DNA from 2 places in the Halodesulfovibrio marinisediminis DSM 17456 genome. Region 2 is predicted to be linked to the other one. Evidence: riboswitches for the same ligand, from Rfam matches in the RefSeq annotation. Region 2 holds a riboswitch; the other holds the start of a gene.
What was found. Region 2 has a riboswitch for glycine ahead of BUR09_RS07665 (hypothetical protein). Riboswitches for the same ligand answer to the same signal wherever they lie in the genome.

Region 1 (7,754 bases), on a different contig from region 2:
ATGAGGACTTGTGTGGGCTTATTGCCATGTTGTGATTCTTTTTGAGTTCACGTAGTTTTCCCGGGACAGAAAAAATTGATCATACGTGATCGTAGTACGCAGGAGAAAATATGCGCCCTAGGCACATTCCTTCTATATTACAGTTTACAAAATTAATTTGGCAGCAGTTTGCCGCAAGCTGGGAAGAGGCTGGAACCAAAGCCATTGTTGTCGACGGTACTGTCGGCAATGGGCACGATACGCTGTTTTTAGCAAAACTTGTCGGTGAAAAAGGACAGGTGTATGGCTTTGATGTTCAGGAGTCAGGTCTTACAAATGCGCAGGAGCGTCTTGAAAAGGCAGACATTGCAGAGCGTGTTACATTGTTCCATGCAGGGCATGAGACTGTAGCGGAAAACCTGCCTGATGGAACCGCAGTTACAGGCGCTATGTATAACCTCGGGTACCTTCCGGGGAGTGATCATGCTGTTATCACGCGTGCAAAAACAACGATTGCTTCTTTGGAAGCGTTGTTGCCTGTGTTAACATCAAATGGTGTCGTTACGGTACATATATACACAGGGCACGAAGGCGGTACGGCAGAAGGCGACGCGATTCAGGCGTGGGCTGCTACGCTTCCTTGGAAAGAGTTTCGCGTGGGACGATATGATTTCCCGAATAAAGAGTTAAACAAAGAACACTTGCTCATTATCGAGAAGCTTTAGCAAATTTTTAGATTTGAAGGGGCAGGGTATGTCTGAAGAAAAAGTATGGCCGGATAAAACAGATTCTGACCTGTGGGAAGAAGTGCGGGCTGCTATGATTGAAAAATATGGTGACCGCTTTGATGATGAGCTTATGCGTAAAGCATTTGATTCGACGTGTGAGTATTTCGAGGACTATGTCCCCCGTAGCCGTTTCTTTAAAAGAGCAATTATGAACTGTGTTTGGGAGCGACCTATTATCTCCAAGGAGCAACAAGTTTATTAGTTGTTGTCTGTTGGTATAACGCTTTTAGTTGGCGGCAGTCATAAATCGTTACGTAAAAAAACAGGGATGCATTCGCAATTGCGAGTGCATCCCTGTCGTATTTTTGAGAACAGCATCAAGTTGACAAGAATAGCCTATAAGAAAGCAAAAGAGTAGAGGGCAATAGACTTGAGCAATGTGTCCGAGGTGCTGCCTCAAAAATGTTATTAATTAGATTTCGGTAAGAACAGCATCAGCTGATGCATTCTCAGTGCTTTCTTTTGCGAAGAATTCACGAGTTTCGTTTACTACTACGCTGGAAAGACCGAGCAGGCCGATAAGGTTCGGGATAGCCATGAGGCCGTTCACGATGTCTGCAAGAATCCAGATAAGGTCAAGCTTGAGGAAGGCACCGCAAGCAATAAGACCAATGTAGATTAAACGGTATGGCTTGATTGCGTTAACACCGAAGAGGTATGCGGTGCAGCGTTCGCCGTAGTAGTTCCAACCGATGATGGTGGTGAAGGCAAAGAACATGAGGCCGATGGTAACAGCGTATTTGCCGATGTCACTGCCGAGGCCCATTGCGAATGCAGAGTTAGTCATAGCTGCACCTGCAAGACCTGGAGTGTTCCAAGCGCCGGTGAGAACGAGCACGATACCTGTCATGGTACATACGATAATGGTATCGAAGAATGTACCAGTCATTGCGATAAGACCCTGACGTACACAGGAGTCAGTCTGTGCTGCCGCAGCTGCGATAGGTGCGGAACCGAGACCGGATTCGTTGGAGAATACACCGCGTGCAACACCGTTACGCATTACCATAAGCATGGTAACACCAGTTGCACCACCGAAGGCTGCGGTCGGATTGAACGCGCTATCGATAATAAGGCTGATTACAGCAGGGATCTCTGAAAGGTTCAGTAAAATAACTGCAAGGGAAGTGATGATGTAGATAGCTGCCATTAAAGGAACAATGCGGCTAGCTACAGCTGCGATAGAGCGGATACCACCAAGAGTAACAGCAGCAACAAGGGTGGTAAGAATTACAGCAGTAAGCCAGATCGGAGCATCAAAGGTGAGCCTTGCTGCGTCAGCAATAGCGTTAACCTGTGCAAATGTACCGATACCGAAGAAAGCAACACCGATACCGAAGAGCGCAAACATACGTGCGAGCAGCTTGTTGTTAAGGCCGCGCTCAAGGTAATACATCGGGCCACCAGCCATCTGACCGTTTTCGTCAACTACACGGTATTTGATGGCAAGCAGTGCTTCTGCATACTTGGTTGCCATGCCGAAGAATGCTGCAATCCACATCCAGAAAAGTGCACCCGGGCCGCCAGCTGCGATAGCAGTAGCAACACCAACAATGTTACCTGTACCGATGGTAGCGGAAAGAGCCGTACACAAAGCTGCAAACGGAGTAACGTCACCAGTTTTGCTGGATATTTTGCGTGAAGAAGGTGCGAATACGAGCTTCAAAGCCTTTGGAAGGTGCACAACCTGTAAAGCATTGAGGCGTAAAGTAAGGAAAAGCCCTGTTCCTACAAGCAGAATAAGAAGAGGTGGTCCCCATACGAGGGAATCAATAGTGTTGAGCAGATTAGTGATATTTTGCATCTCGTCTCCTAAAAAATGAATTAATCAGGATGGATGAGATGAGTCTCTGAGCGGGCGGGAATAGCTTGCGCAGCCACAGGCAATAAAAATAGTACTGCCTGTGCTGTAACACCACTCTGTCCTTGGTACCTGAGAGTTTCACCTTGCACAGCAAGGCTTGCTCCTTCGGTGCTCCGCAACATGCGAAGTCTCTCCAGAGGCTCGTCGGGAAGCAGTCCTTTTGCCTGAAAGATTTACTTCTTCGGCGGTGCCTTGCGGCACTCTCTCCTGCAACCGTCATCCGAAATTGTGAAATGGCTGTTTATATAACCAAGTAGCATTTGGCAAGAGGAAACGCCTGAAAAAGTAAAGTATGTACTCTATTTCAAGAAATCTAAATAAGCAGAAAAAATAATTTCACTATATGTAAATTAAGTGAATTAATCGTAAAAACAACTGGTTATTGTATAAAAAATGGCTTTTTTGACAAAAATGTGAGTAGACAGATTTTTAAAGTGCGTCTAAGACAGGCTCATCAGTTGTCGAGAGGTCTTTGTTCATTATGAATGAGGGCACAATCAATATTGTCCATTTTTGTAAAAACAGGCGATATTGAATGCATAAATTGTTGTAGTAATAAGGAAATTGAAGAAATGAGTTTGTTAGAGAAGACGCACACAACAGAGGCTCCGCAGAGCAACGGTATTGCTTTGCTCCCCCTTCTAATTTTTCTGGTGCTTTTTATCGGCACAGGCTCTGTCTTGATGATGTCTGGTGTGTCCATGGCGTTTTATCAGCTTTCAGCAACAGTTGCCATCATTCCGGGAATCATTGTTGCACTGTGGATGGGTAAAGAATGTCTTGAAGAAAAAATTACCATCTTCCTGAAAGGCGCTGGCGACATCAACATTATGACCATGTGTATCATTTACTTGCTTGCTGGTGGTTTTGCTGCTGTAGCAAAAGCCGTTGGCGGTGTAGATGCTACTGTAAACATGGGGCTTTCTTTAGTTCCTGCATCACTTGTTTTGCCTGGTTTGTTTGTTATTGCAGCATTTGTTGCTACTGCAATGGGTACCTCTATGGGAACTATCGCAGCGATCGGCCCTATTGCTGCTGGTGTTGCTGCTCATTCTGATATGTCGATTGCTCTGCTCATGGGCGCCGTAGTCGGTGGTGCAATGTTCGGTGATAACCTCTCCATGATCTCAGACACTACTATTGCTGCTACCCGTACCCAGGGCTGTAACATGCGTGACAAGTTCCGCATGAACCTGCTTATTGCGCTCCCAGCTGCTATTGCAACTATTGCGCTTTACTCTATCTCTGGTTCCACCGGTTCTGTTGCAAATCCTGGTGACTGGCAGTTTGTTAAGGTAGTACCATACCTTGCTATCCTTGGCTTAGCTGTAGCTGGCGTGAACGTATTCATCGTTCTTACTTCTGGTATTGTGCTCGCTGGTGCTGTTGGTCTTGCAACAATGTCTGACTACGCGCTGCTTACTTTCAGCCAGGATATCTACAGCGGTTTTGTGGGTATGCACGAGATTCTCGTTCTTTCCATTCTTGTGGGTGGTCTCGGCGAACTTATTCGTCATAACGGTGGCCTTACATGGCTGGTAAATAAAATTGGCGACATCGCTAAGCGCTTCAGCAAGACTGAAGAGAGTAAAAAAGCTGGTGAATTTAGCATCGCCGCTTTGGCAGCTCTTGCTGACGGATGTATTGCAAACAACACCGTTGCCATCATCCTTTCTGGTGGCATGGCGAAAGAGATCGCAAAACGTAGCGGTATTTCTGCAAAACGTAGTGCAAGTCTGCTTGATATCTTCTCTTGCGTAGTTCAGGGCTTAGTTCCATACGCAGCACAGGTTCTGCTTGCCGGTTCCCTTGCGAAAGTGTCTCCTGTAGATATCGCAGTAAGCAACTGGTACTGCCTGATTCTTGCATTTACAGGCGCAGCAGCTATCTACTTCGGTAAGCCATCTGAAAAATAGTTTATATCTTATCATACACCAATAAGAAGGGTTCCTTGCTTCATGCAAGGAACCCTCTTTTTTTGTTGGTATGTTTAGGAGTCGTTATGGACGCATAACGCCTCGAATCATTGGGTTGGTTTGTTGTGGGCTCATCATCCTAGGATGCATGTTAGGACCTAAGTGCATCATTACCGGTGCATTACGAATTTTTGCCGGTACCTTGCACATAACCAAGCAGCCATTTTGATTTGTGTATACTGCTTCGTATGGTGCGTTTTGATAACGGGCTCGCATGTTGAGTTGGGCACAGCCTGACATCCTTGGGTGCATTCCCATACGTTCCGTCCGTACTACACGCAGTCCTTGAGGTGAGTAGACAGGTGTGAACATCATGGTAGGTGGAAGGTAACCCGTACCACGCATTGCGTTTAGGAAAGATGCCTTGGAGTCCATTGTCATTGGTTGAGTTGTCACTACGGCTGTTTCTTCAACCACGATAACCTCGGTCATAGCGCTTGCGAAAGTAGCTGTCACCAAAACGAGCGCAAAGGCGAGTAAGGTAATTCTACTTGTCATGTCTCATCTCCTTAGGTTCAGTACACAACTCTCCGTAATTAATATACAAAACATGATAAACAAATTTTGTTACTGCATTACCATTGCAGTAATTGTTTAGTATGTAATGTAATAGCGTTCTGTGCACTGTTTGTTTGTTGTTTAGTACTATGTCAATGTACCATAGCAAGGCGTTCAATCAACCTAGATAGGTGTTTTTATCAATGGGGAAAGTAACTTTTAGGAAATATTTACAATATATTTTGCTTTATAATTTGACATTGCATTGAAGTTTTATTTTATACTTATTTGTCCGTAGTTGTTGTATAAAATGCTAAAAGGTCGGCAAAGGAGTATTAATATCATCTCGGTATCTAGTTAGAATAAGTAATATTATTATGATGTTCTCATTTAGAGGTGATAATGAATATTCAATGTATTCGAATTATAGTTGTTGCATGTTGTATTGGTTATAGCGTCGCAGCTTACGCAATTACCTTTGTCCCACCGATTGAGGAGCCTGATTATGGATACTGTTTTATACAGAACTACGTTGATGTAAGTTCCGTTCATGGTGGACAGGATTACTATGATCATTGCCGGAGCTACGAACGGCATAAGGGGACGGATTTTCGCGTGTCCTATGCTGCAATGAAGGAGGGAGTAGATGTGCTTGCAGCGGCGGACGGTAAAGTGCTCCGGACTCGTGATGGAATGGGCGATGCGTATGTTCAGGATGGAAGGTATAATGTGCATGGTCGTGAATGCGGTAATGGGGTGGTTATAGATCATGGTGGCGGGTGGCAGACGCAGTATTGCCATTTGAAAAAAGGGACGGTTCGTGTTGCTTCGGGCGATGAGGTGAAGGCAGGAAGTGTGCTTGGCGAGATAGGTCTTTCTGGAAAGACAGGGTTTGTACATGTGCATTTTCAGGTAACATATGATGGTAAAATAGTGTGTCCTTTTTCTGGAAAGCGACTGGGAAGAATTACAAAAGGGGTGATAGGTGAATTGCAGGGGGCTGAAGTAAAAAGCTCGTTGTGGCAAAATGATTCCTGTGAAATTTTGCAATATGTCCCTTCGCAGTTGTTGAAGGTGGACTATTCGACCGAGCTTCCGCAGTCGGCGCGTGAAATTCTTCAGCGATCGGAGGCTGCGGATACTGTGCAGGCAGGCGGTGTGCCGCTGGTCTTTTCCGCAGTGACAGCCATGCTTCAGAAGGGGGATGTTTTGATACTCAGTTTAAAGACACGATCAGGAAGGTTAGTTGCAGAGAAAACAATACATATTACGTCATATACGGCACAGCGATTTGATTATATAGGGCGTAAAGACTCTGCCATGTTTGCACATACCGCACTGGAGGGAAGTGTGGAATTACGAAGGGGCAACGCACAAGTGTTTGTGCACAAATCACGAGTCGCTGTGCAATAATGATCGTTCTCTGAGGCGCTCAGGTAGGGACATTTTTCAAGTTTGAGCTGTCAGAATGCGAGGAAGAGGTAGGGTAAAAACACTTGAAGAGTGCCTGTGGATATAACTTGTCTATTAATCCAGAATAGCAAGAAAAATGCGATGTCGGTTTAAGATGCTCTGATGTTTGTCAGGGCTTTTTTTGTGCACTATTTCGAATGGATAAGGAAAAAAGTTCAACTGTGGCTTATAGGCTATAACATGTTGACTCGATAAAAAATTTATAACGTGAAAAGGATTCAGTATTTCATGATCTTTTGATTGTGGGAAAGAAAAGAGCCGGAATTCTGTTGAGCATGATGTACTCTTTGCTACAATAGCGGTGAAAACTGTTATGAGGAGCGCTAGGTCTATGTTCTGATTGTTGGAGCGCATGGTGTCGTATTAATAATTATTGGATAATAAAGGTGTTGTAAGAAAACAGCTTTCTTCACATCTTCATCATGTCGCTGCAACAGTTCGGGATGTTAGCATAAAAGGAGAAAGTTATGCGACAAGAAAAACTTATCGCTATTGTGTTTGTAGTTGCATCGATGATTTTTTCAACAGTTACATACTCATTTGGCCAAGAGGTAGTTGTAGTCAAAAAATTTACTCCCGTACGGGTTGAGGCTGTTGACTATGGAATGTGTCGAGTTGCCCCGTGTGGTACCATGGCTGTCCGGCGAGTTGTGACACCGGGATGTTGTTCTATGTACATGGTTCCAATGGGTCGTCATTATATGGTTTGTCCATATCATAAGCGATATCCATGTGTTAAGAGATGTGCGTATATGACGAAATGTCCGTCAATGGCGAGATGTGCTTGTATGGCGAGATGCCCGTATATGGTGAAATGTGGACAGGTTAAAAGGTGCCCATATAAAACCCGGGTTATGAAGGTCTGCGGTCAACATCCTAAAAAGGCTTCTGGTGTGCAAAATACCTCATATGGTCTCAAATACTATTATGCCCCTTGATAATTACGGCTGTGTCCGTACCCTGCATTATGTAAGCGGCTAGTGGCTAAATTTAGGTCGCGCAGGGTGTTAACATACATGAAGCCCCGCATGGTGTACCATGCGGGGCTTCTCAATGTGACTGCGTTCGCAATGAAAGGATTCTGTAGAAACAGCTACTGGCTGGACATTGAATCCAGACGCTGTGCCAGTTGGGAGAGATCCTTAACGTTATGGGCAGCATCTTGCATTTCTGCTG
Region 2 (7,754 bases):
ACAATGTATACCTTGCCAATCCTGTCGGATTCCCCCGCGGGCACTGCATCCAAATAGGGGAAATAGATATAAACATGCTCCCATCATCCATTGGCACTGGAACCATCATCATTGATAACCTTACGATTAAAGCAATGGATATCTCGCATATAACCAATCGCAAAGAAAACAACTTTGATATCCTGCTCCAAAACTTACGAAACAAACTTCCAGAACCACGTGAATTTCCGCCTAATCCGTCAAAAGACATTGACTACAAGAAAGTTATCGGAAACCGATATATCATTAAGAATGTACACGTCATTACCCCTTCTGTTAGCGGCTCTATGCCTAAACCGCAAAAAGCCAACTTCAGTGTAATAATGGATGACATGCATTTTACTGATATAGGAGAAGCGGAAAACGGTGTTCCATTTTTAGTAGCCCTTGAACAAATCCTTACTAAAATCGAGCATAATGTTGAGTACGCTATTATGGACACTCATTTTCGCTATAAAGATAGATAAAAATTTTGAACAACAAACTATTTTATGAATATTTTTTTATTATAACAAAACGAGAGCAGCACTCTTATTAAAGCAATAATCTTCAAATTTTTAATAATAAAAGACACCCCAAACAAAGAGCACACGTAATATAACTATTACATGTGCTCTTTTATATGTTCTTTTTTCTTTTTTGTAATTATTAACAGTATATTTCCGTTTACTCGATCAACTGCAAATGATACTCGTCTCCACCTACGCATAAGGAGATATAGCATGCAATATGGAGTATTCATTTAATGTTTACCATGGATTTTGATGTCAATTTTCTCTGGCTGGGCTGGTTTGCGTTAGCAGTTGCCTTCTTTCTTATTGAAATATTTACGCCAACCTTCATTATTATTTTCTTTTCAGCCGGAGCCTTGTTTGCAGGCTGTGCAGCATTGCTGGATCAGTCTCTGACCTTCCAAGTTGTAACATTTTTCTGTGCTTCTGTTGCATTGTTAACTCTTCTGCGAAAACAAATGCCAAAGATATTTGGTCAGACTTCTTCTGATGATGAAGTCTTCAAAGATGCAGCTATAAACGCAACCGCAATCGTTGTTGAATCAATTTCAAGCACGATCAGCGGACGCGTAAAATATCAGGGTACATTCTGGAACGCCGAGGCAGACGAAGCTATTCCTTCCGGTTCTACTGTAACCATTCTCGCCCGCAAAGAATCTGACCCCAATACTTTCATTGTTAAAAAGGATTAACATGACCAGTCTTATCACCTCTATTGTTATCGCCGTTCTTGTTCTCATTACGCTGATTAAAACGGCTGTTGTCGTGCCACAAAGAAGCTCCTACGTTATTGAACGATTAGGTAAGTACTCCAAAACCCTTGAAGCCGGTCTGCATATCCTCATTCCTTTTGTAGACAAGGTAGCCTACCGCCGCTCTACCAAAGAAGAGATCTTAAACATCCCATCTCAGTCCTGCATTACCAGCGACAACGTTGTGGTTGAAATCGACGGTGTCCTCTACATTCAGGTACAAGATGTTATGAAATCCTGCTACGGCGTAAACGACTACTACCTTGCGGCAGGTCAATTGGCACAAACTTCCCTGCGCTCTGCTATCGGTAAAATCAGCCTTGATAAAACCTTTGAAGAACGTGACAGCATCAACGCCGCGGTTGTGAGTGCTATTGACGAAGCTGCACGCGAATGGGGCATCAAAGTTATGCGCTACGAAATTCAGGACATCACACCTCCTGAAACTGTAATGCATGCCATGGAACAACAAATGAAAGCTGAACGCGAAAAACGTGCAGAAATCGCAAGTTCTGAAGGCGACAGACAGTCCCGTATCAACCGTGCAGAAGGCTTAAAACAGGAAGCAATTGAACTTTCTGAAGGTGAAAAGCAGAAAAAAATTAACGAAGCAGCCGGTCAAGCTGAAGAAATCATGCTTATTGCAGAAGCTACTGCAAAAGGTATAACCATGATTGCAGATGCTATGGCTGCACCGGGCGGTGCTGAAGCTGCTAAGCTGAAAATTGCAGAACAGTTCATTAACGAGTTCGGTAAAATGGCTGAGAAATCAAATACCATGATCGTTCCGGCCGACATGGCAAACGTAGGCGGCATGGTCGCTTCTGCCACTGAAATTTTAAACAACGTTAAACTCCAAAAATAACGTTTGTCCTCCTACCTTCTTAAGGCTGCTTCTGATTTCTATAACCAGAAGCAGCCTTTTGCATTTCAGTCTGTTATATTAAAAACTAGGCTCCAATTTTTGATACACAATTTGGGATGACTTTGCGTGTGCTCCTGAGTATAGTGCCGCCATGGCAAAAATCGGAGAATTTACATTACACGCAACGGACGGAGCTGCCCGTACAGGTGAACTGCAAACTGCGCACGGCGTAGTGCAGACGCCTATCTTTATGCCTGTGGGCACGGTAGGCAGCGTTAAGGGCATTGCTCCTGACGACTTGAACAATATTGGCGCTGAGATCATTCTCGGCAACACCTACCACTTATACCTTCGTCCGGGCGACGATCTTGTTGCACGCCATGGCGGTCTGCAAAAGTTCAATTCCTGGAACAAACCAATCCTCACGGACAGTGGCGGATTTCAGGTATTCAGCCTCAGCGATTTACGAAAAATCAAAGAAGAAGGCGTCACCTTCCGCTCCCATCTGGATGGTTCCAAGCATCTTTTCACACCGGAAAAAGTTATCCAGATTCAGCGCAACCTGAACTCTGACATCATGATGGTGCTGGATGAATGCGTAGGCTTTGGCGCTGACAAAGAATACACTGCCCGCTCCTTGGAAATGACCACCCGCTGGGCAAAACGCTGTCGTGAAGAATACCCTCGTGGCGCCGGAGACAACCTTCTCTTCGCTATCACACAGGGCGGCTTCTTCAAAGACTTACGTGAACGCTCCATTGCACAGCTGACCTCTGAAGATTTCGACGGCTTCGCACTTGGCGGTCTGTCTGTTGGTGAAAGCAAAGAGAAGATGATGGAAATCTTATACCATTCCGCTCCTCTGCTTCCAAAAGACAAACCACGCTACCTTATGGGCGTCGGTACCCCGCTCGACATTATCAACGGTATTAACGCCGGCATTGATATGTTCGACTGCGTTCTGCCTACCCGTAACGCACGTAACGGCACTCTCTACACCTCACAGGGTAAAATCAGCATCAAGCGCAAAGAGTATGCCGAAGATGACGGACCGCTTGATCCGAACTGTAACTGTTACACTTGCCGCACATTCTCCCGTGCGTACTTGCGTCATCTGTTCCAGGCAAAAGAGCTGCTCTCTTTCCGTCTGAACTCTATCCACAACCTTACCTACTTCCTCGACACTGTTCGTGGAGCACGTAAGGCTATTCGTGAAGGTAGATTTGCAGAGTACAAAAAGTCTTACGAAGCTATTTATCCTAACGAAGTCGTATAACTACAAAGCGATACATTGCAGTTACGCTGCAAAAAACATAATAAAATACGTCCTGTTCACCATGTACAGGGCGTTTTTTTATTCCATATATGTGAAAATTATTTTTTTTCCTAAGTAATATAAGAAATTCAACCGCTGCGGTGTATTTTTTATTGCGTTTTATATCTGCTCACGATAAACAGAAATCTGCCTCAACATATGGATCTCGGTTGAAGGTAGCAGGAGAGACCGTCTTTTTTTCCCCAAAAAAAGAAACGGCGCCGAAGATGTAACTCTTTCAGGCAAAAGGACTGCTGCTCGGACGAGCCTCTGGAGAGACTCCGCAAGGAGCACCGAAGGAGCAAACTGCTTTCCCAGTGCAGTGAAACTCTCAGGTAAAAGGACAGAGTGGACCCATAAAACCATTATTGCGTTTTCTTGCGTCCTCTTTCCCTCTTTCCAGTCGCCCCGTGTTTCTTATTTAGGCACCGCTAATGCGGGCTTTTTTTGTTTCTATGCATATCAGCCTGCAAACTGGGAGCATTTGATTACGTTTGTAATCGCCTATGTGCGATACATATATGGGGGAATATAGATTCCCCTCCTGACTGGTTTGTTGTTGTGGTTGCGATGCGCCGGAGCTGTAAGTTCCGGCGCATCTGCATTTTTATAACATCCGCTTTTTTTCCTTCATATTTTCTTCCCTTCTTCGCCACACTCCTCCCCCCTTTATTTGGTATCTTGCAGTGCAACAAACATTATCATTGCTACCCCGCCATAAAAAAAGCACTACACTTTCATAGTACTCTTTTTTTATGGCACTATCTGAAGCTATTAATAGCGTTTTGTTTTTATCAATTTTTTCTGCCGTTACACTGCACCCAATATAAAAAATTATCTTCACAGGAGCTTACTATGCAAACAGTTTCCTTGAAAAGAAATGGCAAAGAAGACCTAGTATTTACAGGTGAATTGCTTGTGAGCCTTGATGACAGAGAATTGATGGGCGTGACACCAAACTGGTGGGAGCTGAAGCTGTACAAAACCTCAATCGGTAAATTCATCCTCTCTTCAACATTCCATATCAACTATCCTAGCAGACGCACCCTGCACGGGGCACTCAGTTTCTCCAAAGCTGAACACCTGCAACACTACCTCGTAAACGAATGCAACGGACCTACAAAAATCGCTGACGAATTCATCAACAGAGCTGCCAAACGGGATCAAGCATTTCAAGCAATTCTCAACAATCAGAAAGGGGGATCTGCTTTCAAGCAACCAGCCAGCAGACCTGTTGCGTCAAAGGCATTCTAACATTTCGCTAAGGTAAGTTTGTCAGCCGGACCTTAACAAACAGGGGTAGGTACCCCCTGCATCCCAAAACAAACAAAGCACCTATTAGCGGTCTACCAAAAGAAATCACGGAAAAAGGATGAAGCATCTGCTTCATCCTTTTTCATTTCACCTTGAGTACACAGAAAAGTTCTTCTTCCTACAGCTTGATCAAACAATATCAATGAATGATTAACGATAGAAGCTAACTACATAAGACAAAAAAAGGGCAGAGTCATTGCTCTGCCCTTTCTTCTTTTCCTATACAATTGCTATAGCTAGCTCAGCCTAGGAACGCATATTCTCAATAATACCATTCAAATCCTGTGCAAGCTGTGCAACCGATTCTACCGCTACAGTAGATTCTGTCATGGCAGCAGCTGTCTGTTCAGAGATGTCATTAATTACCGTAACAGAACTATTAATCTGTTCACTTGCAGCAGACTGCTCTTCTGATGCAGTAGCAATTGCACGAACCTGATCAGCAGTTGCTTCAACCATTTTCATAATTGATTTTAATGCCTCACCAGAACGGGTTGCAAGCTCGGTAGAATCATCCACAAGCTCTACAGCTCGTTCTGTAGCCTCAACGTTCTGCTGTGTGCTTGTCTGAATTGCACTTACATACTCAACAACTTCGCGAGTAGCATTCATTGTCTTTTCTGCAAGTTTGCGCACTTCATCCGCAACAACAGCAAAACCGCGGCCCGCATCACCTGCTCGAGCAGCTTCAATAGCGGCGTTTAATGCAAGCAAGTTTGTCTGGTCTGCAATATCTTCAATCACGGTAATAATCTGACCAATACCATCTGCACGACGACCGAGTACAGTCATCTCTTCTTTCAAAGCCTGAGCTTGGTCAGCAACAGCATGAATTCTCTCCACTGCCTGATCAACAACCTGACCACCTTCAACAGCTTTTTCCTGTGTCGATGCTGCTAGTTCGGCTGCATCCGATGCGTTACGGGCAACCTCAAGAACAGATGCATTCATCTGCGTCATGGCACTTGCGGATTCACCTGTAAGCTTCTGCTGTTCATCAGCACCGTTACTCGACTGTCGTATCTGCGCCGCAAGCTCTTCAGAAGCAGAAGATACCTGTTCTGAAATGGCACGTGCAGAATTTGCGGCCTGAGTAATCTTCTCGTTCTGTTCTTCAACTCTGCTTTGTTGCCTACGCATGGTCGTCATGTCTGTAATCATCACAAACACACCAAGCATCTTGCCATCCAGATCATAGATAGGCGCGGCATCAAAAATAAGGGTGAGTTCTTCACCTGCAAAGTTTTCCAAGACACCTTCATTACCGGTAGAAGGTCTGTGCGATGTCATCACATCACTAATAATGCGATCACAACATGGATCGTTAACAACAAAATCAGAGACCGCAACACCCTTGTAATCAACCGGCGTTCCAGCAATCCCCATCAAATCAATTGCTTGCTGGTTTGTCGAAGTAACCTTGCGGTCAACATCACAGATAAGAATAGGTGCCGTCATGCCGCGCAAAACGCCCTTGGAGAAACCAAGTTCAACCTTGAGCTTATCAACCATTGCACCAAGGTTTTTAGACAAATTACCAAGCTCGTCTTCACTGTTCACCAAGAAATGTGCGTTAAAATCACCATTACTAATGGCATCTGAAGAAGAAGCAATCTGTTCAATAGGACGAATAACTACTTTACGAATGAAGAACACAACACTCAGGACGAGAACAAGAAGTCCGGCAAATGAAATCGCGATGTTCTCATACATTTGCAACGCGATTGTATCCATAGCCCCTGAGATGTCTTTCGTAATAACTAGCTGTCCGAGAATTGGTTTTGATGCACCGTGACAGTGCTTACAGGAGGGCGCGTTTGGAATTGAGATAACTCTGACAAAAACAGGACTGTCGCCACCGCTCACAATCAGATTCTCTTTTACAGGCTGTTTTAATGCTCGTTTTGACACATCCGCAAAACCATCAATAGGTAATAGTTCTGCTATCTGCTTATCAATGTCAGCCTCTTGTGTTGAATATGTGACTTCACCTGCAAAATCTGCAAGATGAACTTTCATATCAGGATACTCTTTCCCGAGGCGAACAAATTCTCCCGTTGTCCCTTCATCGTTACCGACAACCATCGGACGCTCGATAGCTTCCTGTACCAGTTGCGATGTCTGCGTCAAAGACTGACTCAGTTGTTCCAGCATTCCATCATGCTGCAAATAGGTGGAAGTGCCTATCAGAACGGCGAACACAACAAACGAAATAAAGGTAATTAAGAGCGAAATCTTCGCACCTAACGAAGTCCGTATCGACATTATGTCCTCCTAGTGTGCACCACTGTTTACAAGCGGTTTAAACCCAAAATCGTTCACACGAGCAGCGCTATGGCATACCGTGCAATCTTTTGGATCAGGCTTACGCTTGATTAAATCAGGATCGCCGTCTTCAGCATGTGCCGCACCAGGTCCATGACATGTTTCACACCCTACATCTGAAAGTTCCGGAGTCTCTTCGTAGCTAACAAATCCCCCTTGCTTGTACCCTGTCGTATGACATTCGTAGCACTCTTGTTGCTCTGCCTTTGTAAGTTTTGGCGCCATAACCACAATACTCTCCCACGATTTTGCTTTTTTAGAGTATTGCATAAAACGACTGTGCTCTGCTTCATGACATTCACCACATGCAGCCGAACCCACAAACTTAGCTGCGAAAGCAATGCATGGCACACACAGAACCAATACGAGAGCAACAAGAAAGACTCTCTGGTTTTGCATAATTTCTTTCTCCCTTTTTGGAAGAGTATAAGCGTACATCCCTCGTACGCTTGCCCGAACACTCTTCACGACAACACCCACGTATTTCCTTTTTTATAAGGAACCTCTTCTATACCCCATCGGTTTACATTGCTATTTCTTTAACTTTTTACAAAAAAGACAATACGACAGATTAAAAACTGGCTGAGCATTCAACCTGCCACAAACACTCACAACATACTTTTTTTATTAGA

Region 1: another riboswitch for glycine. It lies ahead of BUR09_RS08980 (alanine/glycine:cation symporter family protein); the one in region 2 lies ahead of BUR09_RS07665 (hypothetical protein).

The regions. Positions count from the first base shown of each region.
Region 1 is NZ_FSRG01000005.1:222,119-229,872, forward strand. Features, by position in the region: gene BUR09_RS08970 (class I SAM-dependent methyltransferase) at 111-704, shown strand; gene BUR09_RS08975 (hypothetical protein) at 733-969, shown strand; gene BUR09_RS08980 (alanine/glycine:cation symporter family protein) at 1,180-2,571, opposite strand; glycine riboswitch at 2,686-2,770, opposite strand; glycine riboswitch at 2,774-2,851, opposite strand; gene BUR09_RS08985 (Na+/H+ antiporter NhaC family protein) at 3,204-4,547, shown strand; gene BUR09_RS08990 (hypothetical protein) at 4,632-5,105, opposite strand; gene BUR09_RS08995 (M23 family metallopeptidase) at 5,508-6,518, shown strand; gene BUR09_RS09005 (methyl-accepting chemotaxis protein) at 7,672-7,754, opposite strand, start outside.
Region 2 is NZ_FSRG01000004.1:716,169-723,922, reverse strand. Features, by position in the region: gene BUR09_RS07690 (AsmA family protein) at 1-506, shown strand, start outside; gene BUR09_RS07685 (NfeD family protein) at 785-1,243, shown strand; gene BUR09_RS07680 (SPFH domain-containing protein) at 1,245-2,168, shown strand; gene tgt (tRNA guanosine(34) transglycosylase Tgt) at 2,320-3,444, shown strand; glycine riboswitch at 3,744-3,840, shown strand; gene BUR09_RS07665 (hypothetical protein) at 4,339-4,737, shown strand; gene BUR09_RS07660 (methyl-accepting chemotaxis protein) at 5,044-7,062, opposite strand; gene BUR09_RS07655 (cytochrome c family protein) at 7,072-7,521, opposite strand.